Regions from separate parts of the Kitasatospora sp. cg17-2 genome, predicted to be linked through region 3. Evidence: riboswitches for the same ligand, from Rfam matches in the RefSeq annotation. Region 3 holds a riboswitch; each other region holds the start of a gene.
The links. A riboswitch is a leader RNA that binds a small molecule or an ion and turns the genes downstream of it on or off. The one in region 3 is predicted to bind cobalamin.
Positions count from the first base shown of each region.

Region 1: another riboswitch for cobalamin. It lies ahead of ACW14Y_RS29530 (cobalamin biosynthesis protein); the one in region 3 lies ahead of nicT (Nickel transporter NicT).
Region 2: another riboswitch for cobalamin. It lies ahead of ACW14Y_RS02595 (peptidase); the one in region 3 lies ahead of nicT (Nickel transporter NicT).
Region 4: another riboswitch for cobalamin. It lies ahead of metE (5-methyltetrahydropteroyltriglutamate--homocysteine S-methyltransferase); the one in region 3 lies ahead of nicT (Nickel transporter NicT).

Region 1 is NZ_CM132923.1:6,986,449-6,989,646, reverse strand. It holds gene ACW14Y_RS29540 (alpha/beta hydrolase family protein) at 1-97, opposite strand, end outside; gene ACW14Y_RS29535 (helix-turn-helix domain-containing protein) at 267-1,013, opposite strand; cobalamin riboswitch at 1,288-1,486, shown strand; gene ACW14Y_RS29530 (cobalamin biosynthesis protein) at 1,590-2,561, shown strand; gene ACW14Y_RS29525 (cobyric acid synthase) at 2,558-3,198, shown strand, end outside.
Region 2 is NZ_CM132923.1:626,744-629,941, reverse strand. It holds gene ACW14Y_RS02600 (M4 family metallopeptidase) at 1-900, shown strand, start outside; cobalamin riboswitch at 1,233-1,353, shown strand; gene ACW14Y_RS02595 (peptidase) at 1,459-2,589, shown strand; gene ACW14Y_RS02590 (flagellar hook-length control protein FliK) at 2,645-3,118, shown strand.
Region 3 is NZ_CM132923.1:2,578,709-2,581,906, reverse strand. It holds gene ACW14Y_RS10200 (Fpg/Nei family DNA glycosylase) at 1-713, shown strand, start outside; partial or broken gene ACW14Y_RS10195 (ArsR/SmtB family transcription factor) at 835-1,170, opposite strand; cobalamin riboswitch at 1,254-1,446, shown strand; gene nicT (Nickel transporter NicT) at 1,479-2,648, shown strand; gene ACW14Y_RS10185 (M24 family metallopeptidase) at 2,715-3,198, shown strand, end outside.
Region 4 is NZ_CM132923.1:8,431,890-8,435,087, forward strand. It holds gene ACW14Y_RS35400 (ABC transporter ATP-binding protein) at 1-582, shown strand, start outside; gene ACW14Y_RS35405 (ECF transporter S component) at 579-1,463, shown strand; cobalamin riboswitch at 1,456-1,693, shown strand; gene metE (5-methyltetrahydropteroyltriglutamate--homocysteine S-methyltransferase) at 1,857-3,198, shown strand, end outside.

The DNA of each region.
Region 1 (3,198 bases), 4.4 Mb from region 3:
GGACCATCCGCTCCGAGGCCCGGCGGCCGATCACCAGGACGGCCGCCCCGGTGCCGACCGCGGCGGCCGCCACGGTGGCCGCGATTCCCCAACGCATACTCGCTCCCCGCTGCTCGGTTCTGGGCCGACCGGTGTCCGGACCCACGTCACAGCCCAGTCCACTGGCCGGGACCCGGCCGGGCCAGCAGGACACGGCCGTACGGGTTGCCCCGTGAGGAAGGTCGCACCGGGTCCGTCGGAACGAGACTGCCAGAACGGACGGGTCCTCACACGGGGATCGCGGGCTCCCGTCGGGCGAGCAGCTCCCAGAAGCGCCCGGCCGGCGGGACCGTCGCGTCGGACGGCGCGGCCGCCCCCTCGGCGGGGCCCCAGCCGCCGGACCCCCAGTGCGCGGGCACCTGCCGCTCCTCCTGGAGCACGGGCAGCACGGCGTCGAGGTCCGCCCGGTCCACCGGCACGATCCGGACGATCGCGCCGGCCTGCGCCTGCCAGCGGCCCTCGACGCAGCGCCGCAGCCGCCGGTCCAGCTCCTCCCGGCGGCCGGTGGCGGCGACCAGCTCCCGGAGGGTCAGGCCCAGCACGTGCGCGAGCGCGGCCGTCGGCCCGGCGTCGCCGTCCCACTGACCGGTGGCCTCGGCGTGCCGGTACTCCTCGGCGGGGACGCCGATCCGGCGGGCCGCGCCGTCCGGGCTCAGCTCGCGGGCGAGCCGGAAGTCCCGCAGGCTCGCCGGGCGCACGCCCATCAGCCGCTCGGGCGGGCACCACAGCGCCCGGGCCAGCGCCAGGAACTCCTCCTCGCCGGGGGGCGGCCCGCCGTTCTCCCAGCCGAGGACGTGGGCCGGGAGCAGCCGGACGCCGTGCGCGGCCATGCCCTCGGCGACCTGTTCCGGGGTCAGGCCGAGGGCGGCGCGGTGGGCGCGGACGGCGGCGGGCGAGAACGGTACCGGGGGCGGCGGGGCGGGCGGGGCCGACCGGGCCGGGCGGGCGAAGAGGTGGGGGCGCTGGGGTCGCATGGGTCCCGACGGTAGGCGCGGCGCCGGGTGGTGCCCCAGCCGACGAACGCACGAAGCGGGCCGGGCGCGCCGCCCGGCGGGGGTGGAGGATCGCACAGCGGGGCGCGGTCCGGCGGCGGGCGGGCTCGGAGGTAGCGACGGGGAACGCGGGCGGCGGGGGCGGGCACGGGACGGGTGCCGGGGCGGGCGGCCGGACGGCTGCCGGGGCGGGTGCCGGCAGGGCTCCGGCAGGGCTCCGGCGTGTGACCAACCCCTCCGCGACCTCGGTTGACTCCCCCTTCGGGCCCGTGATGGGATCCTTCAGCCATTACGGAGGCAAGCAGAGGAAGCCGGTGCGAGTCCGGCGCGGTCCCGCCACTGTCACCGGGGAGCACGACCGGAGGTAAGCCACGGAGGGCCGTTCGCGGCCGCCGGAAGGCCCGGGAGCGCGTCCGACCCGGGAGCCAGGAGACTCTCACCCCCGGTACGTCGATCCAGGGCGCGGACCCTGAGTGAGGACACGCACGCGATGCAGGCTGCCCCGCCGGGCCGGGACGTCCCGCCGAGCACTCCGCCGACCACGCCACCCGCCTTCCCTTGCGCCCGCTGACCCGGGCCGCCGCGTTCGGCGCGGGCGCCGTCGCCGGGTACCTGGCCGACGCCCGGTTCGGCGATCCGCGCCGCGGCCACCCGGTGGCCGGCTTCGGCGGCGCCGCCGGCCGGCTGGAGCGGCTGCTGTGGCGCGACGACCGCGCGGCCGGCACCGCCTTCACCGCGCTGTGCGTGGGCACCGTCGCGGCCGGCGCGGTGGCCGCCGACCGGCTGCTCGGCCGCCGTCCGCTCGGCCGGGCCGCGCTCGCCGCCGCCGCGACCTGGACGGTGCTCGGCGGCACCTCGCTGACCCGGGAGGCCCGCACTGTCGGCCGCGCGCTGACGGCCGGTGACCTGACGGCCGCCCGGGAACGGCTGCCGCACCTGTGCGGACGCGACCCGAGCGCCCTGGACGAGCAGCAGATCGCCCGCGCGGTGGTCGAGTCGGTGGCCGAGAACACCGCCGACGCCGTGGTCAACGCCCTGGTCTGGGGCGGTCTGGCCGGCACCCCGGGGCTGCTGGCGTTCCGTGCGGTGAACACCCTGGACGCGATGGTCGGTCACCGCTCGCCGCGCTACGCCCGGTTCGGCTGGGCCTCGGCCCGGCTGGACGACGTGGCGGGCTGGCCGGGCGCCCGGCTGACCGCGCTGCTGACGGTGGCCGCCGCCCCCGAGCCGCGCACCGCCTGGCGGGTCTGGCGGCGGGACGGCTCCGCGCACCCCAGCCCCAACGCCGGCCAGGCCGAGTCGGCCTTCGCCGGCGCGGTCGGCGTCCGGCTGGGCGGGACGCTCCAGTACGGCGAACGCACCGAGCACCGGCCGGTGCTGGGCGAGGGACTGCGGCCGGTCGGGGTGGACGACATCGAGCGGGCCTGCGTGCTCTCGCGACGGGTGGGCGCGCTGGCCCTGGGTACGACGGTCGCCGGGCACCTGCTGCTGCGGGCGGTACTGATCGGGAAGCGGAGGAACCGGGCATGAGCAAGGCACTGCTGGTCGCCGGGACGACCTCGGACGCCGGCAAGAGCGTGGTCACGGCGGGCATCTGCCGCTGGCTGGCGCGCCAGGGGGTCGCGGTCGCGCCGTTCAAGGCGCAGAACATGTCGCTGAACTCCTTCGTCACCGCCGACGGCGCCGAGATCGGCCGCGCCCAGGCGATGCAGGCGCAGGCCGCCCGGGTCGAGCCGGAGGCGGCGATGAACCCGGTGCTGCTCAAGCCCGGCGCGGACGGCCGCAGCCAGGTGGTGCTGCTGGGCCGCCCGGTCGCCGAGGTCGGCGCGCTGGACTACCGCGAGCGCAAGCCGCTGCTGCTGGAACGGGCCCTGGAGTGCCTGGCGGACCTGCGCGCCCGCTTCGACGTGGTGGTCTGCGAGGGCGCGGGCTCGCCCGCCGAGATCAACCTGCGGGACCGGGACATCGCCAACATGGGCCTGGCCACCGCGGCCGGACTGCCGGTCGTCGTGGTCGGGGACATCGACCGGGGCGGCGTGTTCGCGGCGATGTACGGGACGCTGGCGCTGCTGTCGGCGGAGGACCAGCGGCACGTGGCCGGCTGGTTCGTCAACAAGTTCCGCGGCGACGCGCGGCTGCTGGCCCCCGGGCTGGAGATGCTGCGCGA
Region 2 (3,198 bases), 2.0 Mb from region 3:
GGCCGCTCGCACGGCTGGCCCACCACCGACGGAACGACCGCCGCGTGGGTGGCGATGGGGCCGGGGGCCGACGGGACCTGGGGCATGGAGGTGCTGGCCCGGCCGCTCGACGGCGGCCCGGTGCGCAGCGTTCACCGCGGCCCGAACCAGTACCTCGGTGACGTGCGGGTCTCCGGGGGAGACGTCGCCTTCCTGATGTCGGACCACACGACCGGCCGCAGCGGGCCCGTGCTCTCCCGCGACGGGGCTCCGGAGACGCTGATCGCGCTGCCCGAGGGCCACCAGGCCGCCGGTCTCGCCCTCCACGACGGCCTGCTCGCCTGGACCGAGAGCTGGCAGGTCGGTGAGCGGACGGTGAGTGCGCCGACCGTCTACTCGCTCGCCGCCGGCAAGGTCGTCGCCCAGTACGTGGTCGACGACGCGAACGGCACCGCCGGGACCTCGGTGGCCAGCCTCAGGATGGCCGGCGGCCGGCTGCTCTGGGTCGAGACGCCCTTCGACCGGACGAAGGGCAGCACGATCCGCTCCGGCGCGCTGGACGGCTCCGGCGTGACCGACCTCCTGCCCGCAGGCCCCCGGTCCGGCACCGGCACCGGCACCGGCAGTGGCAGCGGCAGTGGCAGCGGCACCGAGCCGCGCCGGATCGTCGGCCTCACCGCCTCGGACCGGGCGGTCACCTTCGCCGAGGCCGCCCGTCAGGTGACGGGTGCCCCCAAGAACACCGATCTGCCCAAGCTCTGGCAGCTCCCGCTCACCGGCGGCACCCCCGAGCGGATGTCCTGCAACCGGGGCGGCCAGTACTCCCCGGTGGCCGACCGGGGCACCCGGGTGGTCTGGCTGGACGCCACGGCGGGCCGCACCGATCTGGTCGTGCGCGAGCGCGCGGCCGGCACCTGCTGACCGGAGGCGGCTGCCCCGGGGTCCGCACCAGGGCTCTCGACCCCGAAGCCCGGACCCCGTCCGCCCCGGTCTCCCGCCCGGCCGCCGCATCCCTGCGGCGGCCGGGCGGGTCCTTGTCGTCACCGGGCCGCCGCGGTGCCGAACCCAGCCGTCGCCGTGCCGGTCCCGGTCCGTCGCGGTGCCGGTCCCGGTCCGTACGCGAGGAGTGCAGCGCTCCGGCCGCTGAGGCCCTGCCGCCGCGCCCACGCCCAGCCACCGCGCTGCCGCACCGATGGCGATCCGCCCTCGAACCGGCCTTGACCCCCTCTCAGCCGAGCCGACATCATGAGCCGTCATGTTCTGACTCCGCCGTCGGGGGAAGTCCGGTCGAATTCCGGCGCTGACCCGCAACGGTAGGCCGCCGACGGCACGTCGGTGGCGAGCCCGAGTACCCGTCGGCGGAGGTGTGTCCCCTCCTCCCGTCGTGGTCTGCGGCCAGGGGCTCCCGGAGCCGTCGGGCCGTTCACCCCGCGCGGTCGCCGGCGGCCGCCCGTGCGCCCAGGCCCGGAAAGGCCTCGCATGTCCGCCTCCGCGCTCCGCCGCCGCCCGCTCCGCCTGCTCGCGATATCCGCGCTGGCGCTGACCGCCACCCTCCCGGCCGCCACCGCCGCCCGGGCGGCCGCCCCGGCGCCGACCGCCACCGCCCCGACCTCCATCACCTCGTCGGCCTCCGGCGACGCTGCCACCACCTACCGCCCGGACGCCGCCGCGGCCGGCTGGCTGGCCCGCCAACTCGTCAACGGCGACCACTTCGAGTCGGTCTTCGACGGCACCGCCTACCCCGACCAGGGCCTCACCATCGACGCCGTGCTCGCCTTCGCCGCCGCCGGCAGCGCCGACCAGGCCGCCGCGCGCGACACCGCCTGGCTCGCCCGCCCCGACATCCTGGTCGGCTACCTCGGCGACGGCACCGCCGAGGCCTACGCCGGAGCCACCGCCAAGCTCCTGCTCGCCGCCGAGGTGCGCGGTACCTCCCCGTCGGCCTTCGGCGGCGTCGACCTGCCCGCCCGACTGCGCTCCCTGCTGACGCCGAGCGGCCGTTTCTCCGACCGCTCGCAGTGGGGCGACTACAGCAACGCCTTCGGCCAGTCCCTGGCCCTGATCGCCCTCCAGCGCACCCCCGGCGGGGCCCCGGCCTCCGCCGTCGACTTCCTGGCCGCCGCCCAGTGCGCCGACGGCGGCTTCCCGATCGCCTTCGGGCAGCCGACCTGCACCGCCGACACCGACGCCACCGCCCTCGCGGCCCAGGCCCTCGCCGCGACCGGCCGCAGCGCCAAGGCCAAGGCGGGGCTGGACTGGCTGACGGCCCACCAGAACACCGACGGCGGTTTCGCCGCGGCCGGTGCCACCACCTCCAACGCCAACAGCACCGGCCTGGCCACCTCCGCCCTGCTCCCCGGCGGCCGGTTCATCAGCGGCCTCAAGGGCTGGAGCAGCCTGGTGAAGCTCCAGCAGGGCTGCTCGGCCGACCCCGCCGTGCGCGGCGCCGTCGCCTACGACGCGAGCGGCTTCAACTCCGCCAACGCCACCCGGGCCACCGCCCAGGCCGTCCTCGGTCTCTCCGGTCAGGGCCTCGCCGGTCTCAGCGCCCACGGCGCCCGCCCGTCCGCCCCCACCCTGGCCTGCCCGGCCCCGGCCGCGCGCCCCTGACGGCGGCCCGCCCGTGACCCCGCACCGCCGCCCGCCGCATCCGAGGAGCACGCCCATGACCACCACCTCCGCCCGTCCCACCCGCCGTACCCTCGGCGCCTTCGCCGCCGCCGCGGCCCTCACCGCCGGCCTGCTCGGCGTCTCCACCGCGACCGCCCCGCCGGCCCGGGCCGCCGCCTGCACCGGCACCTCCGGCGTCACCGTGGTCGTCGACTTCACCGCCCTCGGTGGCGGCATCGAGACCGGCTGCGCCGCGGGAGACCCGGCCAGCGGCCTCGCCGCGCTGACCGGTGCCGGTTTCTCCTACTCCTTCCACCCGCGCTTCCCGGGCTTCGTCTGCAAGATCAACACCCTGCCGACGACCTGCACCAACCCCACCGGCACCGCCTACTGGTCGTACTGGCACGCCGCGCACGGCGGCCCGTGGTCCTACAGCAACCTCGGTGCGGGCTCCTGCAACCCGGCTCCGGGCGAGGTCGAGGGCTGGTCCTTCGGCGCCGGTGCCCAGCCGGGCATCACCGCGCCCTGACCTCGGACCCGCTCGGCGGGTTCTCCGTACGGACGCTCGGCCGGGGGTCGGCCGGGCGTTCTCACGGCGTTGCTACGGTG
Region 3 (3,198 bases):
GACGGGAGCTGGAGGCGGCGGAGGCCGTCGGCAAGCACCTGTTCCTCGGCTTCGGCGAGGACGCCTGGGTGCACATCCACCTCGGCCTGTACGGGGGCTTCACCTTCGCCGCGCTCGGCGACGGCCCGGTGCCGCCGCCGGTCGGCCTGGTCCGGCTGCGGCTGGAGAACGACGAGCACGTCGCCGATCTGCGCGGCCCCAACACCTGCGCGCTGATCACCGGCGCCGAGAAGGCCGCGGTGGCGGCCAGGCTCGGCCCCGACCCGCTGCGCGCCGACGCGGACCCGGACGCCGCCTGGCGGCGGATGGCCGCCAGCCGGACGACGGTCGCCGCCCTGCTGATGGACCAGAAGGTGCTGGCCGGGGTGGGGAACGTCTACCGCGCCGAGGTGCTGTTCCGGCACGGCATCGATCCGCACCGGGCGGGGCGCGAGCTGCTCCGGGCCGAGTGGGACGCGATCTGGGCCGACCTGGTCGCGCTGATGCGGGAGGGGGTCGGCGCGGGCCGGATCGACACCGTGCGCCCCGAGCACACCCCGGAGGCGATGGGCCGCCCGCCGCGGGTCGACGACCACGGCGGCGAGGTGTACGTCTACCGGCGGGCCGGGATGCCGTGCCTGGTCTGCGCCACCGAGGTCCGGGCCGAGGAGCACGCCTCCCGCAATCTGTTCTGGTGCCCGTCCTGCCAGCCGGCCGGTACCCCGGGCCGCTGACCGGGCCGTTGGCCGGGCGGGGTCAGCCGGTCGCGGCGTCGTGCTCGTGGTGCCCCTGGTGCTCGCCGTGCTCGTGCTGGTCGTCGTGCTCGTGGTGCTCGGGGGTGTCGACGGCGCACGCGTCCAGCAGGGGGCGCAGATCCGCGTCCACGAGCCGGTAGCGCACGACACGTCCCTCCTTCTCGCCGGTCACCGCCCCGGCCGTCCGCAGCAGCCGCAGGGCCTGGGAGACGGCGGGGTCGCGCATGCCGGTGGCGACCGCCAGGTCGGAGACGGCGAGCGGCCCGGTGCGGTGCAGCGCCAGCAGCAGGGCGAGACGGCCGGGGTCGGCGAGCAGCGAGAAGCGCTCGGCCCAGGAGCGGACGCGGGCGGTGTCGCCGATCGCCGCGATGGCCTCGCAGACCCGGTGCCCGTCGATGGTGCGGTGGCCCGCGCGGTCGGCCGGTACGAGATGCATACGGGCCATTCTCGCAGGCGGGACGCTGTGATCCTGGACACCTGCGCAGGTGCGCAGCCTTGCAAGGGTCACCGCCCGCCGCCTACGGTGTTGCCCGCCGTGGTGCTCGGGAAGACCGGTGACGGACCCTCAGGGGTCCCAGTCCGGAGCGGCCCTCGCCACTGTGATCGGGGGGAAGTGTCCGTACCCACGTCGCCACTGGGCGCCTCGCGCGCTCGGGAAGGCGGGTACGGGAGCCCCGTCAGCCAGGAGACCGGCCGCGGCATCTCACGAAGTGTTTCCACGAGGTGCTGGAGCGTGATCCCAGGATGACCCTGCCCGAAACCGTCGCCGCCCCGGCGGCGCCCACCGCCCTGCCCACCTTCCGATGGCGGCGGGAGGACACCGTACGGACGGCCGGCCTGATGGGCGTGATCCTGGCCATGCACGTGGTGGCCTTCGGCACGCTGATCTTCCTCGTCGCGCCGGAGAAGTACGAGGTGGGCACCCAGGTCTTCGGGGTGGGCCTGGGCATCACCGCGTACACCCTCGGCATGCGGCACGCCTTCGACGCCGACCACATCGCGGTGATCGACAACACCACCCGGAAGCTGATGGCGGACGGCAAGCGGCCGGTCTCGGTCGGCTTCTGGTTCGCGCTCGGGCACTCCTCGATGGTGGTGCTGATGGCCGCCCTGGTGGCGGGCGGCGCGCAGCTGGCCAGCACCCTGATGGACGACGAGTCCACCACCCACCAGTGGCTCGGCGTGGTCGGCACCTCGGCCTCCGGGGTCTTCCTCTACCTGATCGGCGCGCTCAACCTGGCCGCGCTGTTCGGCATCCTCAAGGTCTTCCGCTCGATGCGGGCGGGCCGGTTCGACGAGGCCGAGCTGGAGGAGCACCTCAACTCGCGCGGTCTGCTGGCCCGGGTGCTGAACCGGGCCACCCGCTCGATCACCCGTCCCGGCCAGATGTTCCCGGTCGGCATGGTGCTCGGCCTGGGCTTCGACACCGCGACCGAGGTCACCCTGATGGTGATGGCGGGCTCCGGCGCGGCCTCCGGCCTGCCCTGGTACGCGATCGTCTGCCTGCCGCTGCTGTTCGCGGCCGGCATGAGCCTGTTCGACACCCTGGACGGCACCTTCATGAACTTCGCCTACCAGTGGGCGTTCTCCAACCCGGTGCGCAAGGTGTACTACAACCTGACCATCACCGGTCTGTCCATCGCGGTGGCGTTCATCATCGGGACCATCGAACTCGTCGGCGTCCTGCACGAGAAGCTGGACCTCACCGACCCGGTGACCGGCTGGATCGCGGACATCACCCTGGACAACGTCGGCTACGCCATCGTCGGCCTGTTCGTCGTGGTCTGGGGCGCCGCCATCGCCTACTGGCGCCTGGCCGGCGTCGAGAAGAAGTGGGCCGCCGCCCCGGTCACCGCCCCCGCCCCGACCGCCACCCAGGCCGCCGCCCAGACCCCCGCCGGCGGCCCCGGGTAGTCCCGCCCGGGCCCGGGTGGGGGCGTTCGGCGGGCGGATCGGGGGCGGGGTTCGTAGGCTCGACGCATGGCTGATGCGTACGCGGGCCGGCGGGAGCGGTTGCGGGAGCACTGCAGTGCGTCCGGGACCGACGCGGCGCTGATCACCCGGGCGGCGAACGTGCGGTACCTCACCGGGTGTCCGCCGTGCGGGGCGACCCTGCTGCTGACCCGGGACCGGGCGGTGCTGGCACTGCCCGACGACCTGCCGCCGGACGACACCGGGGAGCACCTGATCTCGCCCGAGGTGACCCGGCTGGAGGTGGCGGCCGGGGCGGACACCGCGCTGGCCGCCGCCGGTGCCGCGGCGGGGCTGCGGGTGGCCGGGCTGGCGGTGGAGGAGCACGACCTGACGGTCACCCGGCACCGGGCCGTGGCCGGGCTGGTCGAGGGCACCCGGCTGGCGGACGTCGGACAGGCGGTCGAGCGGCTGCGGGTGGTCAAGGACGAGTACGAGATCGCCGATCTGCGGATCGCCGCGGAGATCGCCGACCAGGCGCTCGGCGAGTTGC
Region 4 (3,198 bases), 5.9 Mb from region 3:
CGGGTCACGGCGGCGGAGGCCAGGCGGCTGGTGGGGCTCGTCCCGCAGACCCCGACGGACCTGCTGTACCTGGAGTCGGTGGCCCAGGAGCTGGCCCAGAGCGATCTGGAATCGGGCCGCGTGCCGGGAGGGGAGGCCGGGCCGACCGCGCGGGGGATCCTCGACCGCCTCGCCCCCGGCATCCCGGACGGCACCCACCCCCGCGACCTCTCCGAGGGCCAGAAGCTGGCCCTGGTGCTGGCGATCCAACTGGCCGCCGCACCCCGGGTGGTACTGCTGGACGAGCCCACCCGCGGCCTGGACTACCACGCCAAGGAGGCGCTCACCGGCATCGTGGCGGCCCTCGCCGCCGAGGGCCGCACGGTCGTGGTCTCCACCCACGACGTCGAGTTCGTGGCCGCCGCGGCCGACCGGGTGGTGGTGCTGGCCGAGGGCGAGATCGTCGCGGACGGCCGCACGGACGAGGTCGTCGTCGCCTCGCCGACCTTCGCCCCGCAGACCGCCAAGATCCTCGCCCCGCTGGCCTATCTGACGGTCCGCCAGGTCACGGAGGCGCTCGAATCGGCGGGGGCGGCCCGATGACCGCCGTCCGGATCCCCGGCCGCGCCCGCGTCGTCGTGGCGCTCGCCGCCTTCATCGGGCTCGTCGCCTTCACCTGGCCGTTCGTCGTCGCCCCGGGGAAGTTCGGCTCCTCCTACGCCCCGCCGCTGATCTTCGGGGCGCTGATGCTCCTGGTGCTCGCCGTCGTCGTCGCCGAGATCTCGGCGGGCGGCATCGACGCCAAGGCCCTCGCCATGCTCGGCGTGCTCTCCGCCGTCAACGCGGGCCTGCGCCCCCTGGGTGCGGGGACGGCGGGGGTGGAGACGGTCTTCTTCGTCCTCGTCCTCGCCGGTCGGGTCTTCGGCCCGGGCTTCGGTTTCACCCTCGGCTGCACCTCGCTGTTCGCCTCCGCCCTGCTGACCGGCGGGGTCGGTCCCTGGATGCCGTACCAGATGTTCGGCTGCGCGTTCGTCGGCCTGCTCGCCGGGCTGCTGCCGCCCCTGCGACGGCGCTGGGAGGTGCCGGTGCTGGCCCTCTACGGCGCCTTCTCCGGCTACCTCTTCGGCTTCCTGCTGAACCTCTCCTTCTGGCCGTTCTCGACCGACCCCAACAGCTCGATCGCCTACCTGCCCGGGCTGCCGTTCACCGAGCAGTGGCACCGCTACCTGCTCTTCGACGTGGCGACCTCGCTCGGCTGGGACACCGGCCGCGCCGTCACCACCTTCGTCGCCGTCCTCGTGGTCGGCCCCGCCGTCCTGACCGTCTTCCGCCGCGCCGCCCGCCGCGCCAACTTCGAGCCGACCGTGCGCTTCGAGGCCCCGCCGGGGGAGTCCGGCACCCCGGCCGCCGACGGCCCCCGGTCCCGATCCGTGGACACCGCGGTGGAATCCGTCGCCCCGACCGGTGGTTTGCCTCTAGGCTGACCCCGTAGCTGGTTCGTCCTGCCCGCCAGGCAGGACGTCGTAAGAGGGAACCCGGTGACGCCTTTCGACTGGCCAGTCCGGGACTGCCCCGCAGCGGTGAGCGGGAACGACCGCCGTCATACGCACTGGGTCCGAGCCGGGCCCGGGAAGCGACGGCCAGTAGGTGTCCGCCCTCGACGAGGGTGAGCGTGCCCGCGAGTCCGAAGACCTGCCCGCTGCCCGTCCGCGGAGGAACCGCGGGCGGCTGTCCGATGACCTCGAGGGCGGGTCGGCGACCACAGCAGGCGGTTGAGGCACGTCCGTTCGCGGCGGCCACCGTCCGGCTCGTCGTCCCTTCGCGCCCTCGTCCCGTCACCGGGCACTTGAGGAGCAAGACTCGCGAAGGAGAGTCCCTTGACAGCGAAGTCCGCAGCCGCGGCCACCCGGGCGACCGTGCACGGCTACCCCCGCCAGGGCCGGAACCGGGAGCTCAAGAAGGCGATCGAGGGCTACTGGAAGGGCACCGTCACCGCCGACGCCCTCCGGGACGCCGCCATCGAGCTGCGCCGGGAGAACTGGCGGCAGCTCGCCGACGCCGGCGTGCTCGAAGTCCCCACCGGTGACTTCTCGTTGTACGACCACGTGCTCGACACCACGGTCGCCGTCGGGGCGATCCCGGCCCGCCACCGGGCCGCCGTCGACGCCGACCCGCTCGACGGGTACTTCGCCATGGCGCGCGGCACCCAGGACGTCGCGCCACTGGAGATGACCAAGTGGTTCGACACCAACTACCACTACCTGGTGCCCGAACTGGGCCCCGACACGGTCTTCGTCGCGAACCCGGCCAAGGCGGTCGGCGAACTCGCCGAGGCGCTCGCGCTCGGCCACGAGGCCCGGCCGGTTCTGGTCGGCCCGGTCACCTACCTGCTGCTCGCCAAGCCCGCCCCCGGCGTGGCGGCGGACTTCGAGCCGATCACCCTGCTCGACCGGCTGCTGCCGGTCTACGCGGAACTGCTCGCCGCCCTGAAGGCCGCCGGCGCCGACTGGGCGCAGCTGGACGAGCCCGCGCTCGTCCAGGACCGCACCCCGGCCGAACTGAACACCGCCGCCCGCGCCTACCGCGAGCTCGGCGCCCTCACCGACCGGCCGAAGCTGCTGGTCGCGAGCTGGTTCGACCGCCTCGGCGAGGCCCTGCCGGTGCTCGCCAAGGCACCCGTCGAGGGCCTGGCGCTGGACTTCACCGGCCCCGCCGCCGCCAACCTGGACGACCTCGCCGCCGTCGGCGGCCTGCCGGGCAAGCGACTGGTCGCGGGCGTCGTCGACGGCCGCAACATCTGGATCAACGACCTGGAGAAGTCGCTCGCCACCCTGGCGACCCTGCTCGGCCTCGCCGACCGGGTCGACGTCGCACCCTCCTGCTCCCTGCTGCACGTGCCGATCGACGCCGCCCTGGAACGCGACGTCGACCCGCAGATCGCCCGCTGGCTCGCCTTCGCCCGGCAGAAGGCCACCGAGGTCGCCCTGCTCGCCCGCGCACTGCGCGAGGGCACCGGCGCGATCACCGCCGACCTCGCCGCCAACCGCGCCGACCTCGCCTCCCGGGCCGGCTCGCCGATCACCCGCGACCCGGCCGTGCGCGCCCGCACCGCCGCCGTCACCGCGGACGACGCCCGCCGCCCGCAGGCCTACCCGCAGCGCGCCGAGGCCCAGCGCGCCCGCCTCGGCCTGCCGCTGCTGCCGACCACCACCATCGGCT